Regions from separate parts of the Sphingopyxis sp. PAMC25046 genome, predicted to be linked through region 1. Evidence: riboswitches for the same ligand, from Rfam matches in the RefSeq annotation. Region 1 holds a riboswitch; the other holds the start of a gene.
The links. A riboswitch is a leader RNA that binds a small molecule or an ion and turns the genes downstream of it on or off. The one in region 1 is predicted to bind cobalamin.
Positions count from the first base shown of each region.

Region 1 (11,444 bases):
GGCGGTCATATATTGCTCGTCGAAGATATTTTCGGCGCGCGCGAACAGCTTCACTTCGTCGGACAGCGCAACTTCGGCGCGCAGGTCGACGAGCATATAATCGTCGAGCCGCTGCGCATTGCTCGCATTGTCATAGCTCTTGCCCGACCAGCGCAGCGCGGCGCCGAGTTCGAACCCCGCACCGAAGGCATAGCTTGCAGACGCATTGGCGCTGTGGCGCGGACGCCGCGGCAGCCGGTTGCCGAAATTGGTGCTGCCTTCCGACCGGTCTTCGGCGACGATCCAGCTGTAATTGCCATCGAGCGTCAGCCCGCCCAGCGTCAACGCCGCGGCGCCCTCGATGCCATGCGCCTCGCTGCGCGCGACGTTGAGATAATAGCCGAAACGCGACACCGGCGGATTGCTGCCGGGCAACGTGCACAGCGGATCGGTCGTCGGCGGGGAGCAGCCGTTATAAATGATCTGGTTCTTCGTCGTGCGCTCGAACCAGGTCGCGCCGACCACCAGCCTGTCGCCAAGCAGATGCTGCTCGATTCCCGCTTCCCAGCCATGCGCTTCCTCGGGGGCGAGCCCGACATTCCCATATTCGCTGAACAGCTGGTAGAGGCCGGGCGCCTTGAACCCCTCGCCATAGCTCGCGCGCAGCACCGTTCCGGTCGGCAGGCGCCAGACGCCGCCCGCCGCGAACAAGGTCTGCCCGCCATAGCGATTATGATCGTCATAACGGACGCCGCCGTTCAGCGTCAGCCCGTCCACCGGTTCGACGCTGAGCTGGCCGTAAGCGCTGGTGATCTCTGCCTTGCCGCGCACGAAGTCGGGAATCGGCGTGGCGAGCGACGCCGAAGGCGAGCGGCTGCGGAAGCTCGAGCGCTCATTCTCCACCCCGAAGATCGCGGTGATCCGGTCGCTGACGTCGAAACTGCCCTGATATTCCCAGCGCCGGTTCTCGCCGTCGGCCTCGAAGCTGCGCGGACGCGCGCGGTCGGGGTTGAAATTGTCGCGGTTGGTGTCGGTATAGGTGTAGGCGATCCGGTTGCGGAAGCGCCCGCCGACGAGGTCGAAATTCAGCCCCGCATAGCCGACGAATTCCTTGTTGAGCCCATAGTCGTTGCTGTCGGTGTTGAAGCCGTCGAATTCGACGCGGCCGCTCGAATAATATCCGCGCACTTCGGCGCTGAGATTGTCGGCGAGCGCGAGTTCGGCGCGGCCCGAGACATTGCTGTTGCGATAGCCGTCGCGTTCGACCCCGCCGAACGCCTTGGCGTGCGACGAAATGCCGTCGGTGGTAAAGCGCTGGCCGCCCAGGCGCCAGCTCAGCGGACCGGTGCGCCCGCCGATCGCGGCACGCGCGCTCACCGTCTGGCGCGATCCGGCTTCGAGGTCGAAGCTGCCTTCGAGTGCCTTCTCGGGCGATGCGGTGACGATATTGATCACGCCGCCGATGGCCTGGCTTCCCCACAGGATCGACTGCGGCCCGCGCAGCACCTCGATCCGGTCGATGTCGCCCGCGAGCAGATTGGCGAAGTTGAAGCCGCCGCCGGTCGACGACGGATCGTTGAGCTTCACTCCGTCGATCACCGTTACCGTGTGCTCGGATTCGGCGCCGCGGATGCGGAGCGAGGTCGCGGTGCCGTAGCCGCCGTTACGCGAGATGCTGATGCCCGGGGTGCGGAGCAGCAATTCGGTGACGCCGATATCCTGCGCGCGGTCGATCGCGTCCTTGTCTAGTACCGCGACCGACGACGGAATCTCGTCCAGTGTCAGCGGCGCGCGTGTTGCGGTGACGACGATGCTGTCGGCGTCGGCGGCGACGGCATGCGCCGCTTCGTCGGCGGACGCGGTGGAGGAAGCCGCGACGGCGGCGAGACAGATCGAACTTCGGTAAATAACTTTGAACATTGGACAAACCCATCGACAATGCCGCCCATGCGCGCGGCCGATGGCTCGTCCCTCGGGGACGCACGACATCGCCCGCGCACCTGCGCAGCCAGCTTTGTCGTCATGCGGGTTCACCCCCGTCCGCCCGGCACACCCTGTCCGCGCGAAAGACGACGGCGACGGGCAGGTCTCCTGGCTTGCGGGTCAGCGCCGGTCGGCCGCCTTCTCGGGACCGGGGTCCCAATGGCAAATGGCCGATGGCTCGCCGCGTACAGTTGCAGGGGCAGCCGGGGTTTTCCCGTTCCCTCTTAGTCCCCGTCGCCGGGGAACCTGTCGCTTGCCGCGGCCGTTAGCCCGGTTCGGGGGCGGCGGTCAATCGCCGTCTGGAGAGAGTTTTCCGTCGCGGGGGCGACGATCTTTAAAACAGCCCCGGCAATTCGCGCTGCGCCGCGCTCGGGCGGTCGGGCACCAGCATTGTCGGCGGGGCCGCTACGGCAAAACGGCGATCGCTCGACGCCGTGCGGGCGCTCGCGTCGGCGATTCGCGTCGTGCAGGCGTTGCCGGCGAGGAAGTCGATCGCGGCGCGGACCGACGCCTCGCGCGGGTCGCCGAGCGGGAAGCCCAGATCGTCGTTCGCGGCGCAGCTGTTCGCGATCTTCGGCGCCAGCCCGTCATAATAGTCGCTCTGGCCGCTTGCGTTGCCGGTGGCGAAGGCGACGACGCGTATCCGGTCGTCGCACTCGGCCTTGTCGAGCGCGATCTGGCCGACCGGCTTGCCATAGGTGTTGCTGCCGACCAGCGTCATATTGGTACCGAGATAGGGCAGCATCGAATTGATCACCAGCTCGCTCGCCGAGGCGGTCGACCCGGTGCCGATGAAGGCGATCCGCGTTGGCGCGATCGATTGCGCGCCGGGCGCAAAGCGATGCTCGTCGTCCTCGGCGGACTTGCTTGGGCGGAAACGCGTCTGCGAAAAAAGCTGGCCGGCGCGTCCAGCACCCATCAGGTCGCCCATCAGATTGGCGGTCGAAACGAGACCGCCGCCATTATAGCGGAAATCGATGATGATATCGGTGACGCCCTGCGTGCGGAAATCGGCGAAGGCGGCGCCGAGCTGGTTGTTGGCCGACGAGATGAAGGTCCGCAGGTTGAGATAGCCGTAGTTGCGGCCGCCTTCGCTGATGATCTTGGCACCATAGCGGTCCGAAACCGGGTCGAGCGAATAGTCGGCCTTGGCGACGGTGACGTCGCGCGTACCCGCCGCGTCGGTGATGCGCAGCACGCGGCTCACCCCCGGGTCGTTCGGGCCGAGCGCGTCGGTAAGCCCCTGTGTTCCCTCGGCGGCGACGATGCTCGCGACGGTGCGCACATTGCCGCTGTTCGTGCCGATCCCGACGATCGCGGTGCCGCGGTCGATTCCCGCCGCAAAGGCTGGCGCGCCTTCATAGGCTTCGGCGATGACGATGCGCTGATTGATCGCGTCATACCCCATCAGCACGCCGAATCCCGCACTCGAACCGCTGGCAAAGAAAGCATTCTCCTCGGCGATCGAGGTGATGTAGGTGAAGAAACGGTCCTTGTTCAGCGCGCGCGCCGGCGCGACCAGCGCATCGATATAGGATTGCACATCGCTATAGGCGCCGGGGTTGGCGCTCGCGACGTCGCCCGGGAACAGATACCATTCGTCGATCACCGCCTTGGCAAAGGACTGGCGCGAGGCGAGCGCGCAATTGGGCGTCGGGGTCGGGGTGGGGCTTGGCGTCGGGGTGACCGTGACCGGGCCGCTGCCCAATGTTCCGCCGTCGCCGCCGCCGCACGACGCCAGCATCAAAGCCGCGAGCGTTAGCGCCGCTACCGGCCGCCTCGACTTGCCCATCGCTATTCTCCCCGGTTCGACCCATCGACCTTTATTCGGCGTCCGCCTCGCTGCCATCTTGCCGGCCCTTGAACCCTTGCGCGATAACATAGAGTTCGGGCGACCCCTTGCGGCTGGCGGGCGGCTTGGCGTGTTTTACCGTTGAAAAGTGTCGCTTTAGTAAAGTCAACAATTCGCGGTCGGCGCCGCCTGCGAACACTTTCGCGACGAACGTCCCGCCGGGCAGCAAATTTTGCACCGCGAAATCGGCAGCGGTTTCCGCAAGGCCGATCGTGCGCAGATGGTCGGTCTGCGGATGGCCGACGGTATTTGCCGCCATGTCCGAAATCACGAGGTCGGGGGCGCTGCCGAGCGCCTCGATCAGTGCATCGGGCGCCGCATCGTCCATGAAATCCATCTCGAGGATTTCGACCCCCTCGATCGGTTCGCAAGCAAGCAGGTCGATCCCCGCAACGCGCGCGCGCGGATTCGCCTTGCGCACAACCTGCGACCAGCCGCCCGGCGTGATGCCCAGATCGACGACCGCGCGCGATTTCTTGAGGAAACCGAATTTCTCGTCGAGCTCGATCAGCTTGTACGCGGCGCGCGAGCGATAGCCTTCGGCCTGCGCGCGGCGCACATAGGGGTCGTTCAATTGTCGTTGCAGCCAGCGCGTCGACGACACGCTGCGCTTCTTCGCGGTCTTGACCCGCACATGCAGTCCGCCGCGCCCGCCACCTTTGCCGCCGCTGCCGCTCATTTGCGATACTCGCGGCGCGTGACCGGAATGTCGCGGCCCTGCATCGCCAGCGTGCGCAGGATGCCTTCGCGGATGCCGCGGTCGGCGACGCCGACGCGCGCGGCGGGCCACAGGTCGATGATGCTCTCGAGGATCGCGCAGCCCGCGACGACCAGGTCGGCGCGCTCGCGCCCGATGCACGCGATCTCGGCGCGGTCGGCGATGCTCGCGTCGGCAAGGCGGCGGCTGATGTCGCGCATCGCGTCGGCGGGCACGACGAGCCCGTCGACCGCACGCCGGTCGTAACGCGGCAGATCGAGGAAGACGCTGGCGAGCGTCGTCACCGTGCCGCTGGTGCCGAGCAGGCGCAGCGGCTCGCCGGCGAAGCGTTCGGCGCGCGCGGCAAAGGGGGCAAAGGCCTCGCGCGTCACTTGGCGCATATGCGCATAGGCGGCCTGCCGGCCCGCAAGGCTGTCTTCGGGCAGCGGCGCGTGCTCGGTCAGCGACACGACGCCCCACGGCACGCTGATCCAGTCATGGATTTTGACGTCATGCTCGGCGACCTCGACGTGCATCAGCTCGGTCGATCCGCCGCCGATGTCGAAGATCAGCGCCGGGCCCTCGCCGGGTTCCATCAGATTGTGGCAGCCGAGCACCGCAAGGCGCGCTTCCTCGGCGGCCGAGATGATGTCGAGAACGATTCCCGTCTCGCGCCGGACGCGCTCGGCCAGTTCCGCGCCGTTGCTCGCGCGGCGGCACGCCTCGGTCGCGACCGCGCGCGACAGCGAGACGTGGCGGCGGCGCAGCTTGTCGGCGCAGATCGCCAGCGCCGCGACGGTGCGGTCCATCGCCGCGTCGCTGATCCGGCCGGTGCCGTGCAACCCTTCGCCCAGCCGCACGATGCGCGAAAAGGCGTCGATGACGACAAGCTCGCCGTCCTGCGGTCTCGCGATCAGCAATCTGCAATTGTTGGTGCCAAGGTCGATCGCGGCATAGCTGCGCGGGCGCGCGATCGGCACGGGGCGCTCGGCGCCGCCCGCTTTTCGTCCCTTACCCGCCGGACCGGGCCGCGGCGGTCGCCGCGATGGCGCTGCCATTTGCCGCATGGCTATTGTACCTGTTCTACTCACGCGCCCGCAAAACCGCGAACGTGCACTTGGCGGCGAACCTAGGCTTCCGGCGCCCGCATGGCAAGGCCTCCGCCCGTAGGCGCCGTGCGCAAAGAAACCCCGCCCGGCGCGGGGCCGGACGGGGTGAAAGGGGAGAGGAAAGTTGTTGGGGGTCGGGTCTGCCCCTTAACGGCAGCCGTCATTCCCCTTGTCGATCGCGCGGCCGGCGAGGGCGCCGACGGCGCCGCCGATGATCGTGCCGACCGTCTTGTCGCCGCGGCCCGCGATTTCATGGCCGGCAAGGCCACCCGCGATCGCGCCGATCACGGTCCCGCCGGTGCCGTTGTCGCACTGGCGATAGTTGCGGCGGTCGCCACGGTAATAGCGGCGATCATTGCGGTAGTCGCGGCGATCGTAACGGCGATAGTCGCGGCGGTCATAGCGACGGTCGTCGCGATCATAGCCGCTGTAATAGCTCGAATAGCCGCCCTGGTCATAATAACCGTTCTGCGCCGCGGCGGGCGTTGCCAGGCCCAGCGTCGCGGTGGACATCAGGGCGGCGATCGAGAGAGTCACCATTTTTTTCATCGTATTTCTCCTTCTTTCGTCACTTGGCCCTTCGGGGCTGTGGTCGATGATGCTGTTTTGCCCGATTCGCATTGAGTGAAGCCTGAACATCATTGTTGGCTGCCGTTCAGCTTCGCGCGCCGAAACGCTTTCCTTTCGCTTGGCGGCACCCTAACCCCGCCGCGATGCGCCGCCTCCTCACCGCCGCCCTGATCTTCGCTGCGCTCGGGCCGATGCCCGGAACCGTGATGCGTGCCCCGGAACCGGACCTGACCGAAAGCGCCGCCGCGCGACCGCTCGCGTTCGCGCCGGAGGCGGCGGGCACGCTGCGCTTCGTGCGCGGCTGGCACCTCGTCAGTCCGCATAGCCGCTTCGGCGGCTTCTCGGCACTCGCGCGGGAGGCGGGGGCGGACCGTTTTCAACTCGTCGGCGACAATGGCTATTGGACGCGCCTGGCGCTCGATTCGCGGGGAGCGGTCTCTGATGTCCGGATCCGGCCGTTGCCGACTCCCGACGGGCGCCCGGCCCGCAAGTCGATGGCCGATGCCGAGGCGATGTTCGTCGATCGCGCGAGCGGCAAGAGCTGGATCGCGCTCGAGGGGATCAACGAAATCTGGCGGCTCGACGCCGACCTCGCGGCGATCGAGGCGCGCCGCAAGCTGCCCCGGCCGCGCTGGCCGGGAAACCTCGGCCCCGAAGCGATGGTGCGCCTTGGCGACGGACGCACGGTCGTCTTTTCGGAAGAAGCGCGCCGACGCGAGGGGCTGCTCTATAGCGGCGATCCGGCCGCGCCCGGCCCGCCGCCGCTCCGCTTCTTCTACGATTCGGATGGCCGCGGTCCCGTCAGCGACGCCGCGCCGCTGCCCGACGGGCGCATCCTGCTCGTCCACCGGCGGCTCGGCTTCGATCCGGTGTTCACGACGATCCTGTCGATCGCCGATCCCGCCGACATCAAGGCGGATGCGGTCGTGCGATCGCGGACGATCGGCCGCGTTCCCCCGCGGCTTGCCGAAAATTACGAGGGCGCGGCGGTATCGGTCGAAGGCGGGCGCACCTTCCTCTGGCTCGTCGCCGACAATAATTTCAACGTCTGGCAACGCAGCCTGCTGCTGCAATTCGAGCTGGTCGATTTGCCGCCCAAAAAAACGCCGGACAGCAAAAAGGCGGCGCCGTAACCGGGCCGCCTTCTGCGTTTCGAGAGACGCTTGGAAGCTTAAGCGGCCTTTTCGGCCAGCTTCTTCGTCACTTCCTTCTTCAGCTTGCGGGCGTTCGCCGACAGCTGGTCGTCGCCGGCCTTGAGCAGCCAGTTGTCGAGGCCGCCATTATGCTCGACCGAACGCAGGCCGTGGGTCGACACGCGCAGCTTCACACCCTTGCCGAGCGCGTCCGACAGCAGCGTCACATTCTGCAGGTTGGGCAGGAAGGTGCGCTTGGTCTTGTTGTTGGCGTGGCTGACATTGTGGCCAACCTGGCGGCCCTTGCCGGTCAGTTCGCAGATGCGCGACATCGTCTTCGTCCTTGTCCAATAAACTGGGTCAAAAATTTCGGATCGGCGTCCGGACACTTCCCGTAAAACGGGGAGCACAAGACCGGAGTGAGCCGGGAAAGGCGCGCGCTTATCGGCTTGCGGGAGATTCGTCAAGCGAATAGGGCGCTTTTATGCCCGCGTTTCCGCTCCCCGAACCGATGCGCCGTGCGCTCGATCTCGCGCGTATCGCCGCCGAATGGGGCGAAGTGCCCGTCGGCGCGGTGGTCGTCAAGGACGGCGCGATCGTCGCCGAGGGCCACAACCGTCCGCGCGAATCGCACGACCCGACCGCGCACGCCGAAATCGTCGCGATTCGCACGGCGGCGGCGAAACTCGGCAACGAACGCCTCGACGGCTGCGACCTCTATGTCACGCTCGAACCCTGCGCGATGTGCGCGGGCGCGATCGCCCACGCGCGCCTCGCGCGCCTCTATTACGGCGCCGACGATCCGAAGGGCGGCGCGGTCGTCCACGGCCCGCGCACCTTCGCGCAGCCGACGATCCACCACCGGCCGGAGATTTACGACGGCATCGGCGAAGCCGAAGCCGCGGCGCTGCTCAGGGATTTCTTCGCGGCGCGGCGGTAGCGACGACGGCGGCGGCTTCGGGTGGAGAACTGTCGTTGCTCTCCTCCACTTCCGTCATCCCGGGCTTGACCCGGGACCCGCCTTCCTTCTTGCCAAGGGCAAAGGTTCGAACCCGAAATCCTCGGCGAGATCGCGCCATGTCGGGTTCATCGCGTTGATCAGTTCGTATTTCCATGCACGCAGCCACCGCTTGATGCGTTTCTCTCGAAGGATTGCCGTATCCATCATCTCGTGGCGTTCGAACCAGACGAGGCGCTTGATTCCATAGTCCTTCGTGTAGCCGCCGAATGTCCCTTCACGATGTTGATGGATCCGCTGGACAAGGTTCGAGGTGACCCCGGTGTAGAATGTCCCATGCGACGAACGCGCAAGAATATAGACGCAGGGATAACGTTCCATAGCGCCAGAAAAGACAAGGCAGGCCCCGGGTCAAGCCCGGGGTGACGAGAAGTGCAACGTCCGCAACTGTCCGCAAGCTGCCGCATCACACCAAGCAACTCACCCGCCCAGCATCGCCTCCACCCACGCCGGGACCAGCGCCGTCGCCGGGCCGTGCCGCGCCTCGTCGAACCAGTGGCTGCCCTGGCTCGGCTCCATATTGAGCTCGAGCGTCCGCGCCCCCGCCGCCCTTGCCTCGCGCACGAAACCCGCGGCGGGATAGACCGCGCCCGAGGTGCCGATCGACACGAACAGGTCGGCGCGATTGAGCGCGTGATAGATTTCGTCCATCCGGTATGGCATCTCGCCGAACCAGACGATGTCGGGGCGAAGGCTGCCCGCGGCGCCGCACGCGGGGCAGCCGGGGCGGTCCAGCAGCGGCCCCGTCCACGGGCTGCGCACGTCGCACCCGGTGCACCAGGCGTTCAGATGCTCGCCGTGCATGTGGAGTAGCCGCTTCGCCCCCGCGCGTTCGTGCAGATCGTCGACATTCTGCGTGACGATCAGGAGTTCGCCCGGCCATTCGGCGTCGAGCCGCGCCAGCGCCCGGTGCGCCGCATTGGGCTCCTTGGTCTGGATCGCCTCGCGCCGCATGTCGTAGAATCGCAGCACCAGGTCGGGGTCGCGCGCAAAGGCTTCAGGAGTCGCGACATCCTCGACGCGGTGCCGTTCCCACAATCCGCCGGCGTCGCGAAACGTGTCGATGCCGCTTTCGGCGGACACGCCCGCGCCGGTCAGGATGACGATATTCTGGATAGGGTCCATACGCCCTCTCTATCCGCTCGTGTCGAGCGAAGTCGAGACACCCGTCGAAATGGCGCGCGGCGAGGGGCATCTCGACTTCGCTCGATGCGAACGGCTAAGGGGGGGAAGCGAAGGATAGGGGACGCAACATGACCAGCATCGGCATTATCGGCAGCGAAGGGCGGATGGGCGTCGCGCTCGCCGCCGCGATCTCCGAGGCGGGGCAGCGCAGCTGCGGCGTCGACAGGGGCGGCAATGTCGCGAAGCTCGCAGCGGGGGCGGACGTTCTCGTCGATTTCTCCTCGCCCGCCGCGCTCGAAGCGACGCTCGACGCCTGCGTCGCGGCAAAGAAGCCGATCGTCGTCGGGACGACGGGGCTCGAAGAGCGCCACCATTATCTGATCGACGATGCGGCGAGGGACATCGCCGTGCTCCAGACCGGCAACACTTCGCTCGGCGTCACCCTGCTCGCGCATCTGGTGCGCGAGGCGGCGGCGCGGCTCGACCGCGAATATGATATCGAGATCGTCGAGATGCACCACCGGAACAAGGTCGACGCGCCGAGCGGCACCGCGCTGCTGCTGGGGCAGGCGGCGGCCGAGGGGCGTGGGATCAGCCTTGCGACCTGCTCCGAACGCGGCCGCGACGGCCTCACCGGCGCGCGCGGGCATGGCAAGATCGGCTTCGCGAGCCTGCGCGGCGGCACCGTCGCGGGCGACCATGACGTGATTTTCGCGGGGCCCGAGGAAATGATCACGCTGTCGCATCGCGCCGAAAACCGCATGATCTTCGCGCGCGGCGCGGTGCGCGCGGCGCTGTGGCTGATCCGCCAGAAACCCGGCCGCTACACGATGCCGCAGGTGCTGGGGCTATGATGAAAATGGAGAGGCGATTCCAGATTGAGGTCGACGGTTTGCCGGATTTGCCGGGGATGATGCTGGTCACCGTCGAGGCGCTGAGGGATTTGGGTGGATCAGCTACGATTCAAGAGCTTGATGAACGGGTCATCGAATTGGAAGGGGTGTCCGAGGAAGAACAATCATTCTCCATGCCGCGTGACGAAAATCGCCCAAGAGTGAACTACTACCTCGCTTGGGCAAGGACCTATTTGAAACGGGGCGGCGCGTTAGAGAACTCTGCGAGAGCGGTTTGGGCGCTGACCGAAGCAGGATCGACTATTTCCTCGATCGAGGAAACGCGCGCAATCTATGAACTCGTAACTTTAGAAGAGCGAGCCCGCGCCAAAGCCAAGCGCAGCGCGGCTAAGTTGGCCGGTGTTGAGGCTGTAGAGGCTCCGGAGTCAGAGCCAGACAACGCAGAAGATTGGAAATCTCAGCTTCTGGCAGTGCTTGTTTCCATGGCACCCGATGCGTTTGAGCGACTCTCGCAACGCTTACTTCGCGAGGCTGGATTTACGAAGGTCGAAGTCAGAGGGAAATCAGGAGATGGCGGTATAGACGGTCTTGGAGTGTTGCGAGTGAATCTTGTTTCATTCCAAGTTTATTTCCAATGCAAACGATGGAAAGGCAGCGTCGGATCAAAGGAGATTAGGCCGTGTTGACAAAAGGGATTCCCAAATCCTCCTCCTTCTGATTCAAGACTGCTTTTTGAGGATCAGTCATGGGTCGCGGGGATTTGTCGGATGCGGAGTGGGACCTGATTGGGCCGCTGCTGCCGCCTGAACGTGGTCGCTGGGCGCGGCCGTCGGGCGATAATCGTCGCTTTCTCAACGGCATGCTTCACGTGCTGCGGGTCGGCTGCCCTTGGCGCGACATGCACGAGCGCTACGGCAAGTGGAACTCGGTCTATGTCCGCTTCCGGCGCTGGGCCGAACAGGGTGTCTGGGATGCCCTGCTGCAAACGCTGGTCGATCTGGGTCTGACCGACGACTGGCAACATATGATCGACAGCACCAGCGTTCGCGGCCATGTTTCGGCAGCGGGCGGAAAAGGGGGGCTTGTGCGAACGCTCTTGGTCGATCACGCGGCGGCTTTACGAG
Region 1 is NZ_CP039250.1:475,882-487,325, forward strand. Features, by position in the region: gene E5675_RS02165 (TonB-dependent receptor) at 1-1,899, opposite strand, end outside; cobalamin riboswitch at 2,043-2,227, opposite strand; gene E5675_RS02170 (S41 family peptidase) at 2,297-3,754, opposite strand; gene E5675_RS02175 (RlmE family RNA methyltransferase) at 3,786-4,493, opposite strand; gene E5675_RS02180 (Ppx/GppA phosphatase family protein) at 4,490-5,578, opposite strand; gene E5675_RS02185 (glycine zipper 2TM domain-containing protein) at 5,768-6,169, opposite strand; gene E5675_RS02190 (esterase-like activity of phytase family protein) at 6,334-7,323, shown strand; gene rpmB (50S ribosomal protein L28) at 7,362-7,655, opposite strand; gene tadA (tRNA adenosine(34) deaminase TadA) at 7,808-8,263, shown strand; gene E5675_RS02205 (GIY-YIG nuclease family protein) at 8,318-8,662, opposite strand; gene E5675_RS02210 (NAD-dependent deacylase) at 8,762-9,466, opposite strand; gene dapB (4-hydroxy-tetrahydrodipicolinate reductase) at 9,595-10,320, shown strand; gene E5675_RS02220 (winged helix-turn-helix domain-containing protein) at 10,317-11,006, shown strand; partial or broken gene E5675_RS02225 (IS5 family transposase) at 11,066-11,444, shown strand, end outside.

Region 2 (11,444 bases), 1.0 Mb from region 1:
CGACCACGCGCGCTACCCGCGCTACGCCGACGCCGAACGCCACAAGCTGGTTGCCGACCTCGCCCCCGGCGACGCGATCTACATGCCGCCGATGTGGTGGCATCATGTGCGCAGCGAAGGCGCGCTCAATGTCCTCGTCAACTACTGGTTCGGCCAGCGGCAGGACCGCTTCCCCTTCGCCGCGCTGATGCTCGCGATGCATTCGATTCGCGAACTCCCCGACGGCGAACGTCAGGCATGGCGAACCTGGTTCGACCATTATGTCTTCGGCGAGGGCGCGACGCACGCGGTCGACCATCTGCCGCCGCACGCGCAGGGCGTGCTCGGCCCGCCGTCGCCGCAGCGCGATCGGATGATCATCGATTACGTCGTCGGCATGTGCCGCAGCAGTGGGAGCGGCTAGGCCTTCGCGCGCCCGAAGGTCGTGATCGTCGGCCATTCGCCGCCGGTCTCGACGCGCGCATCGATGCCATAGACCGCGCGTAGCCGCTCGGCGGTGAGCACCGCGGCGGGCATCCCGTCGGCGACGATCCGCCCCTGATCGATCAGCAGCAACCGGTCGCAGTAACGCGCCGCCATCGTCAGATCATGGAGCACCGCGATCACCAGCCCGCCGCCGTCCGCCTCGGCGCGCAGCAGCTCCATCACGTCGATCTGGTGTCCGGGATCGAGGCTCGCGAGCGGCTCGTCGGCGATCAGCGCGGGCGCCTCGACCGCCAGCGCACGCGCGAACAGCACGCGCGCGCGTTCGCCGCCCGACAATTCGGTCGCGATCCGGTCGCGCAGTTCCAGCACATCGGCACGCGCCATCGCGCGTTTGATGGCTGCGGTGTCGGCGCCCGAAATCCGCGACATCGGGGCGAGGTGGGGCAACCGCCCCAGCCCGACGAGCCGTTCGACCGTCAGCGGCCAGTGCAGGGTCTGCCCCTGCGGCACATAGGCAATGCGCCGCGCGAGGTCACCGCGCGACATCGCCGCCGCATCGACGCCATCGACCTCGACGCGTCCGCTGGCGGGCACCAGCGCGAGCATCGCGCGCGCCAGCGTCGACTTGCCCGCGCCATTGGGACCGACGATCCCGGTGAGCGTCCCGGCTTCGAAAGCGGCGCTGACATCGTGCACCACCGCGCGGCGGCCGAGCGTAACGCCGACATGATCGAGTGTGATGCTCACCATATCCGCCGCTCCCGCATCAGGTGGAGGAGGAAGATCGGTACCCCCAGAAAGGCGGTGACGACCCCCAGCTTCAGCTCGTTCGTCGTCGGGATGATCCGGACGCCCAGATCGGCGAGCGTCAGCAGCGCCGCGCCGCCGATGGCCGAGGGCAGCAGGATCGCCGACGGGCTGCGGTCGGTCAGCGGCCGGATCAGGTGCGGCACGATGAGCCCGACGAAGCCGATCGATCCCGACACGGCGACCGCGCCGCCAACGCCGATCGCCGTACCGATCAGCAGCCGCAATCTCGTGCGCCGCAAGTCGGTGCCCAATGCCTGCGCCGCATCCTCGCCCAGCGTCAGCGCATCGAGTGCGCGCCCGTTCCACAGCAGCATCGCACCGCCGATCGCGATGCACGGCAGCGCGATCCACACATGGTCGAACGACCGGTTCTCGAGACTGCCGAGCAGCCAGGTCATAATCTCCATCGCCGCGAACGGATTGGGCGACAGGTTGAGCGCAAGGCTCGTCCCCGCGACCGCGAGCGTGCCGACCGCGATCCCCGCGAGGATCAAGGTCAGCGGGCTTTCGGCCTTGCCCGACAGGATGAACAGCAAGGCGAGCGACAGCAGCGCGCCGCCCGTCGCGAGCAGCGGCAGCATGACGGGATGCAGTTCGGCGATCCCGAAATAGAGCGCCGCGACGCCGCCGAGCGCCGCGGCGTTCGACGTGCCGAGCACCGACGGTTCGGCCAGCGGATTGCGCAGATAGCCCTGCAGCGCCGCGCCCGCGAGCCCGAGGATCGCGCCGACGCCGAGCGCGAGGATCGTGCGCGGCAGGCGAAGGTCGAAGAGGATCACCGACGCCACCCGGTCGCCGTCGCCGGTCGCGGCGGCGATCAGCCGCGCGACCGACAGGTCGACCGCGCCGAACAGCAAGGATCCGGTCGCGGCGACGAGCGTCAGCAGGAGCAGCGCCGCGATCAGCGACCAGCGGGGCAGGGCAAGGCGGTTCATGATCGGTCCCCGTCGATGCGTGCAATCTGCGCGGTCATGCTGCGCGCCGCCTGTGTGTAGGCGGGGCTGCCGCACACGGTCCATGCCTGCGGAATGCTGATGCGCGGAATATCCTTGATCGCGGGATGGTGCAGCATTTCGCTCCCCTGATCGGTCACGACATCGGTCGCGCTCTCGACGATCAGGAAATCGGGCTCCGCCGCGACCATTTCCTCGAGGCTCAACTGCGACAGCGGCGGCTTGCCGAGCTTGCCCGCGAGATTGACCAGCCCGACGCGCCCCATCAGCTCGTCGATCAAAGTCCCCGTTCCGGTCATATAGCCGCGCCGCTGGTAATAGGCCGCAACGCGGCCCTTGCCCGGCTTGGGCAGCCCGGCGAGCTCGCCCTGCATCCGTGCAATCAGCGCGCTGCCGCGTTCGGGATGGCCGACGGCGACGGCGGTCTGGCGGATTGATGTATAGATTTCTTCGAGCGTGTTCGCTGTGTCCAGATCGAGCAGCGGATAATCCTGCTGCGGCAACGCGCGCAGCGCCGCGCTGCGGCTCGCGGGCATGCCGACGATCAGGTCGGGTTCGATCGCCAATATCTGCTCGGCCGAATTGCTGAGCAGCGGAAGGCCCGCGGCCTTGACCGCCTCGCCCGACATTTCGACATCGGTCGCATTTTTCGTGAGCCCGGCGATCTGCCCCCGGTCGGCGAGCGCGAGGACGAGCTGGTCGGCGCACAGGTTGATCGACACGATGCGCTGCGGAACGGCGGGCGCCTTGACGCGCGGCGCGGGGGAAGTCGCCCATAGCAGTCCAGCGCCGCCGACCAGCACCGCTGCCGCCGCAAGCGCGCGACGTCGCATTAGAACTCGATCCCTTTCTGCGCCTTCACATTCTGCTCGCGGAACGGATGCTTCACCTGCGCCATCTCGGTGACGAGGTCGGCGGCGTCGATCAATTGCTGCGGGGCATTCCGCCCGGTGATGATCACATGCGTCATATGCGGTTTCGTACCCAGCGCCTCCAGCACCTCGTCCACCGGCAGATAGTCGTACCGCAGCACGATGTTGAGCTCGTCGGCGATCACCATCTTGTAGCTCGGGTCGGCGATCATGCGCTTGACCTCGTCCCACGCTTCGCGCGCGACCGCGATGTCGCGCGTGCGGTCCTGCGTGTCCCAGGTAAAGCCTTCGCCCATCGGCTTGAATTCGATCAGCTCGGGGAAGCGGTCGAATACCGCTTTCTCGCCGGTTGCCATCGCGCCCTTTACGAATTGCACCACGCCGACCTTCATGTCGTGGCCGATCGCGCGCACCGCCATGCCGAGCGCGGCCGAGGTCTTGCCCTTGCCGGGGCCGGTGTGGACGATCACCAGCCCCTTTTCGACCGTCTTCGTCGCGACCTTCCTGTTCTGCGCCGCCTGAATCTTCTTCATCTTGGCCGCATGTTCGGCGTCGGTGCGCGCTTTCATCAGAAGCGCGCCCGCACACCGCCATAGGCCGCGCGGCCATAGGTGGCGTAATTGAACGCGGTCGCATAATCGGCGTCGAACAGATTGTCGACGCGGCCGTAAATCTCGAAATGGCCGCCCACGGGGAAGGAGGCGCGAATACCCGCGAGCGCATAGCCGTCGAGCGGCACATTGTTGGCGAAATCGTCGAAACTGTCGCCGACCATCGTCAGCGTCGCGCCGGTCGACAGGCCGAACGACCAGTCATAATCGGCCGACAGGCTGACCGCATGCGCGGCGCGGCGCGGCAGGCGCCTGCCGTCGAACGCGGGGCGTCCCGACCGGTCGCGCGCGTCGATATAGCTGTAGGATGCGGTGACGTTCAGCGCATCGACGGGCTTCAGCGCCAGCGTCGCCTCGACCCCCTTGGCGCGCGTGCGATCGATGTTGCCATATTTGAAGGTCGCATTGTCGTAATTGATCTGGTCGTCGGTGTTGCGCAGGAACGCGGTCAGCGAGATCAGCGCGCGGCCGTCGGCCAGATTCTGGTCGATGCCGATATCATAGCTTTTCGAGCGTTCGGGGCGCAGCGCGCTATTGCCGCTGAACGCATCGTAAAGCTGGTACAGCGACGGTGCCTTGAACCCCTCGCCATAGCTCAGCCGGACATTGGTTGCGCCAGCATTCGGCGAGTAATTGGCATTGGCGCCGAACGTCGTCGCACCGCCGAACTGGCTGTGGTCGTCGTGACGGACGCCGCCCGACAGCGACAGGCCGGTGAAGGGCTGGACGATCCCCAGCGCATAGACGCTGTCGATATTGGCCTTCTGGCTATCGGTCGATCCAAAGCCGAAGAAATCATAATCGGGGCGTTCGTGCTCGTAACCGAAGATCAGCTTGGCCTGCTGTACCGGCGTCACGACACCCTGATATTCGAACCGCAAATTTGTGCCCGAATAACCGTAATCGGGCGCCGTCCCGCGCACGAAATAATAATCGCGGTCGTTGCGCATCCACGTCACCGCCGCGCGGCTGGTGAAATGGCCGTCGAACAGGCCTAGGTTCAGTCCCGCATAACCGACATATTGGTCGAGCTTGGCGACGTCGGCGCTGTCGGCAGGCGCACCGAAGAAGCTGTCATAATCAAGGTCGGCGTTGATATAATAGCCGCGCAGGTCAAGGCTCAGCGCGTCGCTGAACGCGACCTTCAGCCGCGCGTTGCCCGCGAAATTCTTGTATCCGTCCTTCTCGGTGCCGACCGCCGCCGACGAAATGCCGTCGGTGCGGAAATAAGCGCCACCGATCCCGCCCGAAATCGCCCCGGCGGTGCCGGATACATCGGCCTTGGCACCCACCGTATCGCTATAACCATATTCGGCCGAGGCATTGGCGGCGAGGCCCTCGGCGGGCGTCGCGGTCATCAGGCTGACGACACCGCCGATCGCCTGGCTGCCGTGCGCGACCGAGTTCGATCCGCGCAGCACTTCGATCCGGTCGATGTTGCCGGTCAGCAGATGGCCGAAATCATATCCGTCGCCGATGCCGCTCGGGTCGTTGACCTTCACCCCATCGATCAGCACGAGGGTTTGCGTCGTTTCAGCACCGCGCAGCGAGATGCCCGCGACCGAACCGGTGCTACCGCTGCGATTGAAGCGGACGCCCGGCGTCGTCGCGAGCAGGTCGACGATATCGACCGTCTGGCGCTTTTCGATCGTGTCGGCGTCGATGATCGTGATCGCCTGACCGACCTCGTCGCGCGGCTGCTCGATCCCCGACGCGGTGACGACGATATCGTCGCGGTCGCTGTCGGTGGTTTCAGCGAAAGCCGGCGATGCCGCGGTCAAAGCCAACAGGGAAATGATCGCAAATTTCAACATGGGTAGGGGCCCCGCACGCCGACAACGAAGGCGGAGCCTGCCGATACGCGCGCGCGATCGACCGATGTCGGCGGCGCAAGTGGCGTCATGGCCTGCGACCCCGTCACCGAGGCGGCTCCGGCCGCCTGGTTGTCGCTCGACGGAAACCTCCGTGCCGCGGCCTTTCCCTGGGCCTTGGCATTGAGCGACCCACGCCGGCAGGTCTCCTGGCTCGCGGGTCAGGGCTCGATGCACGCCTTCCCAGGTGACCCCAGTGGCTGATCCGCAGAACCGGACCGGTGCATCTCGCTCGCCGCTTACAGTTGCAGGGACAGCCTCGGCTTCGGGGGTTCAGGACGAACCCCTTCACCGCGTTCCCATTTTAAGCCCTTCCGGGCACCGGCGCGATCATGCGCGGGGCAAGCCCCGCACGCGCCGCCCATAGCGCAGCCGCGCTTTTTGGCAATGGCTATTGGCGTTCGACGATCATCGCCGCGCCGACCCCCATCGCACCGGTCAGCACGACCAGCCCGTAGCGGCCCTCGCACGCGTCGAGCGCGTCGAGCAGGGTCGAGGTCAGGATCGCGCCGCTCGCCCCCATCGGATGCCCCTTGGCCAGATGCCCGCCGCTGACGTTGACCCGCGCCGGATCGGCGTCGCGGTCGCGCAGAAATTTGGCGATCGTGACGGCAAAGGCTTCCATGAACTCGATCCGGTCCATGTCGCCCAGCGTCAGCCCGGCGCGCGTCAGCACCTTGTCCATCGCCGCGAACCCCGCTGTCAACGAGGCGGCGGGGTCGCCGCCGCTCTCGGCAAAGGCAATGACGCGCGCGCGCGGCGCGATGCCGAGGCCTTCGCCGCCGACCAGCGCCAGCCCCGCGCCGTCGCAGATCGGCGGCGCGTGCGCGATGCTGTGCAGCGGTTCGAAGGTCGCGCCTTCGAGCGCGCCCGCATATTGCGCCTGCAATTCGCCAAAGGCGGCAGGTGCGGCGGCGAGCGATTCCGCGCTCGTTTGTGGCCGGATACATTCCTCGCCCGTCAGCGCCCCGGTCGCGATCCGCGAGGCTTGCAGCGCGGCGTCATTTTCGGCCGCAGCCGCTTTTTGCTGCGAGGCAAGCGCGACGGCATCGAGGTCGGCGCGCGCGATCCCCTCGGCATGCGCCAGCCGGTCGGCGCCGAGCACCGGCGGCACGAAGCGCGCGCGCGGCGGCAATTCGTCGTTGGCATAGAAACCCGCGCGGTCGCTCAAAAACGGGCTGGCGCTCATCGATTCGACGCCGCCCGCAAGGATATGCGTTACTTCGCCAGTGCCTACCTTCGCCACCGCCTGTCCGATCGCCGACAGCCCCGACGCGCAATAATTGTTGATGCTGTGCGCTGCTGTCGCGTCGGGAAGCCTCGCCTGTAGCTTCGCCAGCATCGCGATATGCCCCCCTTGGGCGCCGCTCTGCGTGACGCAGCCGAGCAGCAGCGCGTCAGGCGCCGACGCAATATCGCCGCAACGAGCGGCGAGCGCCGCCGCCTGCTGACGCACGAGTTCCTGTGGGCTCAGCCCGGCAAGCCCGCCATCTGGCCGCGCCTTGCCGCGCGGTGTCCGCACCGCGTCGTAGATATAGACGTCGGCCAAATCAGGTGCCGACGACGAAGCTGACTGCGGTCGTCGCGCTACCGCCGACGTTGAAGGTCGCGAAGTTGCGGGCACCCCCGACCTGATAATCGCCCGCATTGCCAGTGACCTGGCGCCATCCGTCGAGCAACATCCGGACCCCGGTGGCACCTACGGGATGCCCCAGTCCGATCAAGCCGCCCGACGGATTGACCGGCAGTTTTCCGCCAAGCGCAATCGTCCCGTCCTCGACCGCGCGCCAGCTTTCGCCCGGTTTGGTGATCCCGAAATGATCGATCGCCATATATTCGGTGATCGAAAAACAGTCATGCACCTCGACCCCGTCGCAGGCGTAGATGTCGGGCATCTCTGCGCGCCGCAGCGCATCCATCATCGCCTTGCGAACGCTTGGAAAAACAAAGTCTTGTCCGCGACTTTCCTGGACCTTGGCCGAATAGAGCAGCGGCGCGGTCGCATGCCCCCATCCCTTGATCCGCGGAATCGAGTCGATCGAGATCCCCCGACGCTGCGCGTAACGTTCGGCAACTTCCGCCGAGGCGAGAAAGATCGCAGCCGCCCCGTCGGTAACCTGCCCGCAATCGGACTTGCGCAAACTCCCCTCGATCAACGGATTGACCTCGTCATTCTCACCGAGATGATCGTCGGTAATCGCCCAGCCGCGCGTCTGCGAATATGGGTTCTTCTTGGCATTGGCGAAATTGTTCGCCGAAATCCCGCGCAGATGCGCGCGGTCGAGCCCGAAGCGTTCCTCATATTCCTCAGCGACGCGCGCGAACATGTACGGCCACAGGTAACGCGCCTCCTGCGCCTCGCGTCCCGCCCAGGCGGCAGCGCCGAGATATTCGGCGGCGCGCTGCCCGGGAACGTTGCGCATCAGCTCGATGCCGAGCACGAGCGCGAGACCATAGCGTTCGGCCTCGATCTCGGCGGCAGCAGCGAGGATGGCAATGCTGCCCGACGCACAGGCCGCCTCGTGCCGCGACGCCGGAATGCCCGCAAGGTCGGGGTGGACATGGCCGAAGAAGCCGCCGAGCTGGCCTTGACCAGCGAACAGCTCGCCGACGAAATTGCCGACATGCGCGGTCTCGACCTCGTTGGGTTCGATCCCCGTCGCCACGAACGCCGCTTCGGCAACGCCGCGGAACAGCTCGAACAGGCCACCGCCCTCGCGTTCGAGGTTGCGCGAGAAATCGCTCTGCGCGCCGCCGAGGATGAAGACGTCTTTCGCCATGTCAGGCTTCCTTTTCGAGAGTGGCGAGCGCCATTTCGCGCACTTCGCTGCGCATCACTTTGTTGGTGACGTTGCGCGGCAGGGCGTCGAAGCGGAACAGGCGCTCGGGAAGTTTGAACACCGCGAGGTCGTGGCCGCGCAGATAGTCGGCGACCTCGCCGATCCCGACATCGTCCGCGCCGCGTGGGACATAGGCAAGGCCGATGCGCTCTCCCATCATCGGGTCGGGGAGCGAGAAGACGCACGCTTCGGCCAGCAACGGATGGCCGCCGAGCAGCTGGTCGACCTCTTCGGGCGAGATATTCACACCGCCGCGGATGATCAGATCCTTGCAGCGTCCGACGAAGCGGTAGAAATCGCCGCCCTCGGCAATTTCGAACAGGTCGCCGGTGCGGAACCAGCCATCGTCGGTGAAGGCTTCGGCGGTGCGTTCGGGCGCGTTGTGATAGCCCTCGAATACGGTCGGTCCGCGGATCTGCAATTCGCCCGAGACGCCGTCCGCCTCGATCGGATCGCCGCCGCCGGGCGGGACGAGCCGGCTTTCGATGTTGGGCGCGCGGCCCTCGCCATAGGGGCACTGATAGGTGCCACGGCGCGGGAACAGGCTGGCGCGCTTGTCGGGGTCGGGCATTTCGCCCTCGCCGGTGATGAAGCTCATCCCCTCGTTCGACCCGAAGACGTTGACGATGATGATGCCGAGCTTTTCCTGGAAACCGCGCACCATCGCGGGCGCGAGCGGCGCCGATCCCGAGGCGATGACGCGCAGGCTGGAGAGGTCGACGGAGGCGAGTAGTGCCTCATTCTGCAGCAGCATGTTGAGTACCGCGGGCGGCGCGATCGTCAGGCTCGGGCGCTCGGTCGCGATCTGCTTGAGGTAGATGCCAGGATCGAAGGGGTGGTGCAGCACCATCGTCCCCGCGCTCGTCAGCCAGCACATGGTGATGCCGCCGATGCTCGCCATGTTGATCAGCGGGAAGGGGTTGAGCAGTATGTCGCCCGGCCCGACCTTCATCGCCTCATACCCCGCGCCTGCGACCGCGATCCAGTGATTGTGGCTGCGCGGCACGCCTTTGGGCACGCCGGTGGTGCCCGAGGTCCAGCAGATGGTGAAGATGTCGTCGGCATCGACGGGGTTGGCGGCGGCATGCGCGGCGAGGGCGTCGGGGGCACCCTCGGCGGTCGACAGGTCGAGCGCTCCTGAAGGTGGATTGGGACCGAAAGTCATGAGCGCGATGCCGTCGAGCAGTGGCTGCGCGACGCCGACATGGTCGCAGCCCTTCACCAGCGTCGCGCAAACAAACGCCTTGGGCTCGACGACGCCGATCATGCCCTTCAGTTCATGGCTGCGATATTGCACCGCCGCCGGGCTGACGATCGCGCCGATCTTAGCCGCGGCGAAATAGAACGCGACGAACTCGCTGATGTTCGGAAGCTGGACCAGCAGCACATCGTCCTTGCCGATCCCCGCATTGACGAGCGCGCCCGCGAGCCGGTCGATCTCGGCCGCCAGTTGGGCATAATTCAGCCGCTGTGGTTCGCCGAAAGCGAAGTCGCCGCGGTTCGGCGCATCGACCAGCGCGAGCCGCTCCGGATGCGCCGTCGCATTGGTCGCGAACAGGTCGGCAAAGGTCTTGTCGCCCCACCAGCCGCTTTCCCGGTGCTGTCGCCGTTTGTCCTCTCGTGCGGCGATCATCTCAGGCGGCCAGCACGCTGTTTGCGCCCATGCCGATATCGTCGCCGCTCGCCCAGACGGTGTGCGTGCCCGAACAGATGCGTTCGGGCAGGATGATCCGGCAAACCGGCCCCGCGGCGACATTCTTCGCGTCGATCAGCACGCATTCGGACGTGTCGGTTTCGAGGTCGGCGATGAAGGAGACGAGATAGCCGTCGTCCTCGTCCTTCGCATCGATGCGCGGCGCGAACGGCGCTTCGCTGCCGAAGCGGCCGGGGCCGAATTCGTAGGCCTCGCTCGTTCCGGCATTCAGGTCGTGCTTCACGAGCCCGCGGAACAGGAACCAGCCGGGCTCGGGGATCGCGCTGTACGCGTAGCGATAGGGCTTGCCCGCATAGCGATGGTTGAACATGCCGAATTCAAGGTCGCGGTCGTCGAGCCGCTCCTCTTTGGTCTCGCCGGTCTTGAGGTTGAAACGCCAGCGATGCAGCCGCGGCTTGAGCAGGCCCTGATCGAGATACGCCATCATCCGTTCGAGCCCCTCGGGCGCGTTCGGATAGGATTTCGGCATCGGCTCTTCCTGATAATAGCCGTCGAGGATGATCTCGTCGCCTTCCTCCCACGCGTTCAGCCAATGCAGCGTATAGGTGGGTTCGGCTTCGAACCAGCGGATGTCCTCGGGCTGGCCGTGGCGCGGGATGATCGCGAAGCGCGTCTTCTGGTCGGGATGGAACTGCACGACGTGAAGGTTCTTTTCGAGCAATTCCTCGTTCCAATAGAGCGGCATGTCGTTGAGGATCGTGTAATTTTCGGTGAACGCCATATCGTGCGGCAGGCGCGGGCCGGCGAGCGGCACGGGGATATAGTGCTTGAGCTTGTTGTCGGCGCCGACGACGCCGTAATGCATATAAGGTGCGTGTTTTGAGTAATTGAAAAACATCAATTCTCCGGTCGCAAGGTCGACCTTGCAATGCGCCGAAATGCCGTCGAGCGGCACCCAGCTTTCGGTGCCGAACTGTTCGAGCGTGAAGGGATCGAGCCGGTACGCTTCGCCGCACTGATAGAAGGTCGAGATGATCTTCCCCGCGTGGATCGCAACGTCGGTCGAGCTTGAATCCTTGAGCCACTCCTGCGCCCCCCAGCCGTGGCGTGTCGACTTGTGCGGCGGCTCCATCAACCCCGCCCACAGCGAGCGGCCGGCTTCCTTCTCGGCCTCGAACCCCTTGGTGCGCACGAAACGGCTGCGATAGCTGGCGCGGCCATCCTTGAACGAAATCGCATGGATGAAGCCGTCGCCGTCGAACGGGTGATAGCGGCCGATCGGCTCGTGGATCTGGTTTTCGCCGGTGCGCACATAGACGCCGTCGATATCGGTCGGGATATCGCCGATCACCTCGGCATCGCCATTGGCGAAGGTCGCGTTCCACTCATTATAGGTCGGGCGCCACG
Region 2 is NZ_CP039250.1:1,475,812-1,487,255, forward strand. Features, by position in the region: gene E5675_RS06825 (cupin-like domain-containing protein) at 1-403, shown strand, start outside; gene E5675_RS06830 (ABC transporter ATP-binding protein) at 400-1,176, opposite strand; gene E5675_RS06835 (iron ABC transporter permease) at 1,170-2,171, opposite strand; gene E5675_RS06840 (ABC transporter substrate-binding protein) at 2,168-3,022, opposite strand; gene cobO (cob(I)yrinic acid a,c-diamide adenosyltransferase) at 3,022-3,630, opposite strand; gene E5675_RS06850 (TonB-dependent receptor) at 3,630-5,486, opposite strand; cobalamin riboswitch at 5,665-5,884, opposite strand; gene E5675_RS06855 (acetyl-CoA C-acyltransferase) at 5,935-7,092, opposite strand; gene E5675_RS06860 (acetyl-CoA acetyltransferase) at 7,094-8,323, opposite strand; gene E5675_RS06865 (class I adenylate-forming enzyme family protein) at 8,325-10,016, opposite strand; gene E5675_RS06870 (carotenoid oxygenase family protein) at 10,018-11,444, opposite strand, start outside.
Region 2: another riboswitch for cobalamin. It lies ahead of E5675_RS06850 (TonB-dependent receptor); the one in region 1 lies ahead of E5675_RS02165 (TonB-dependent receptor).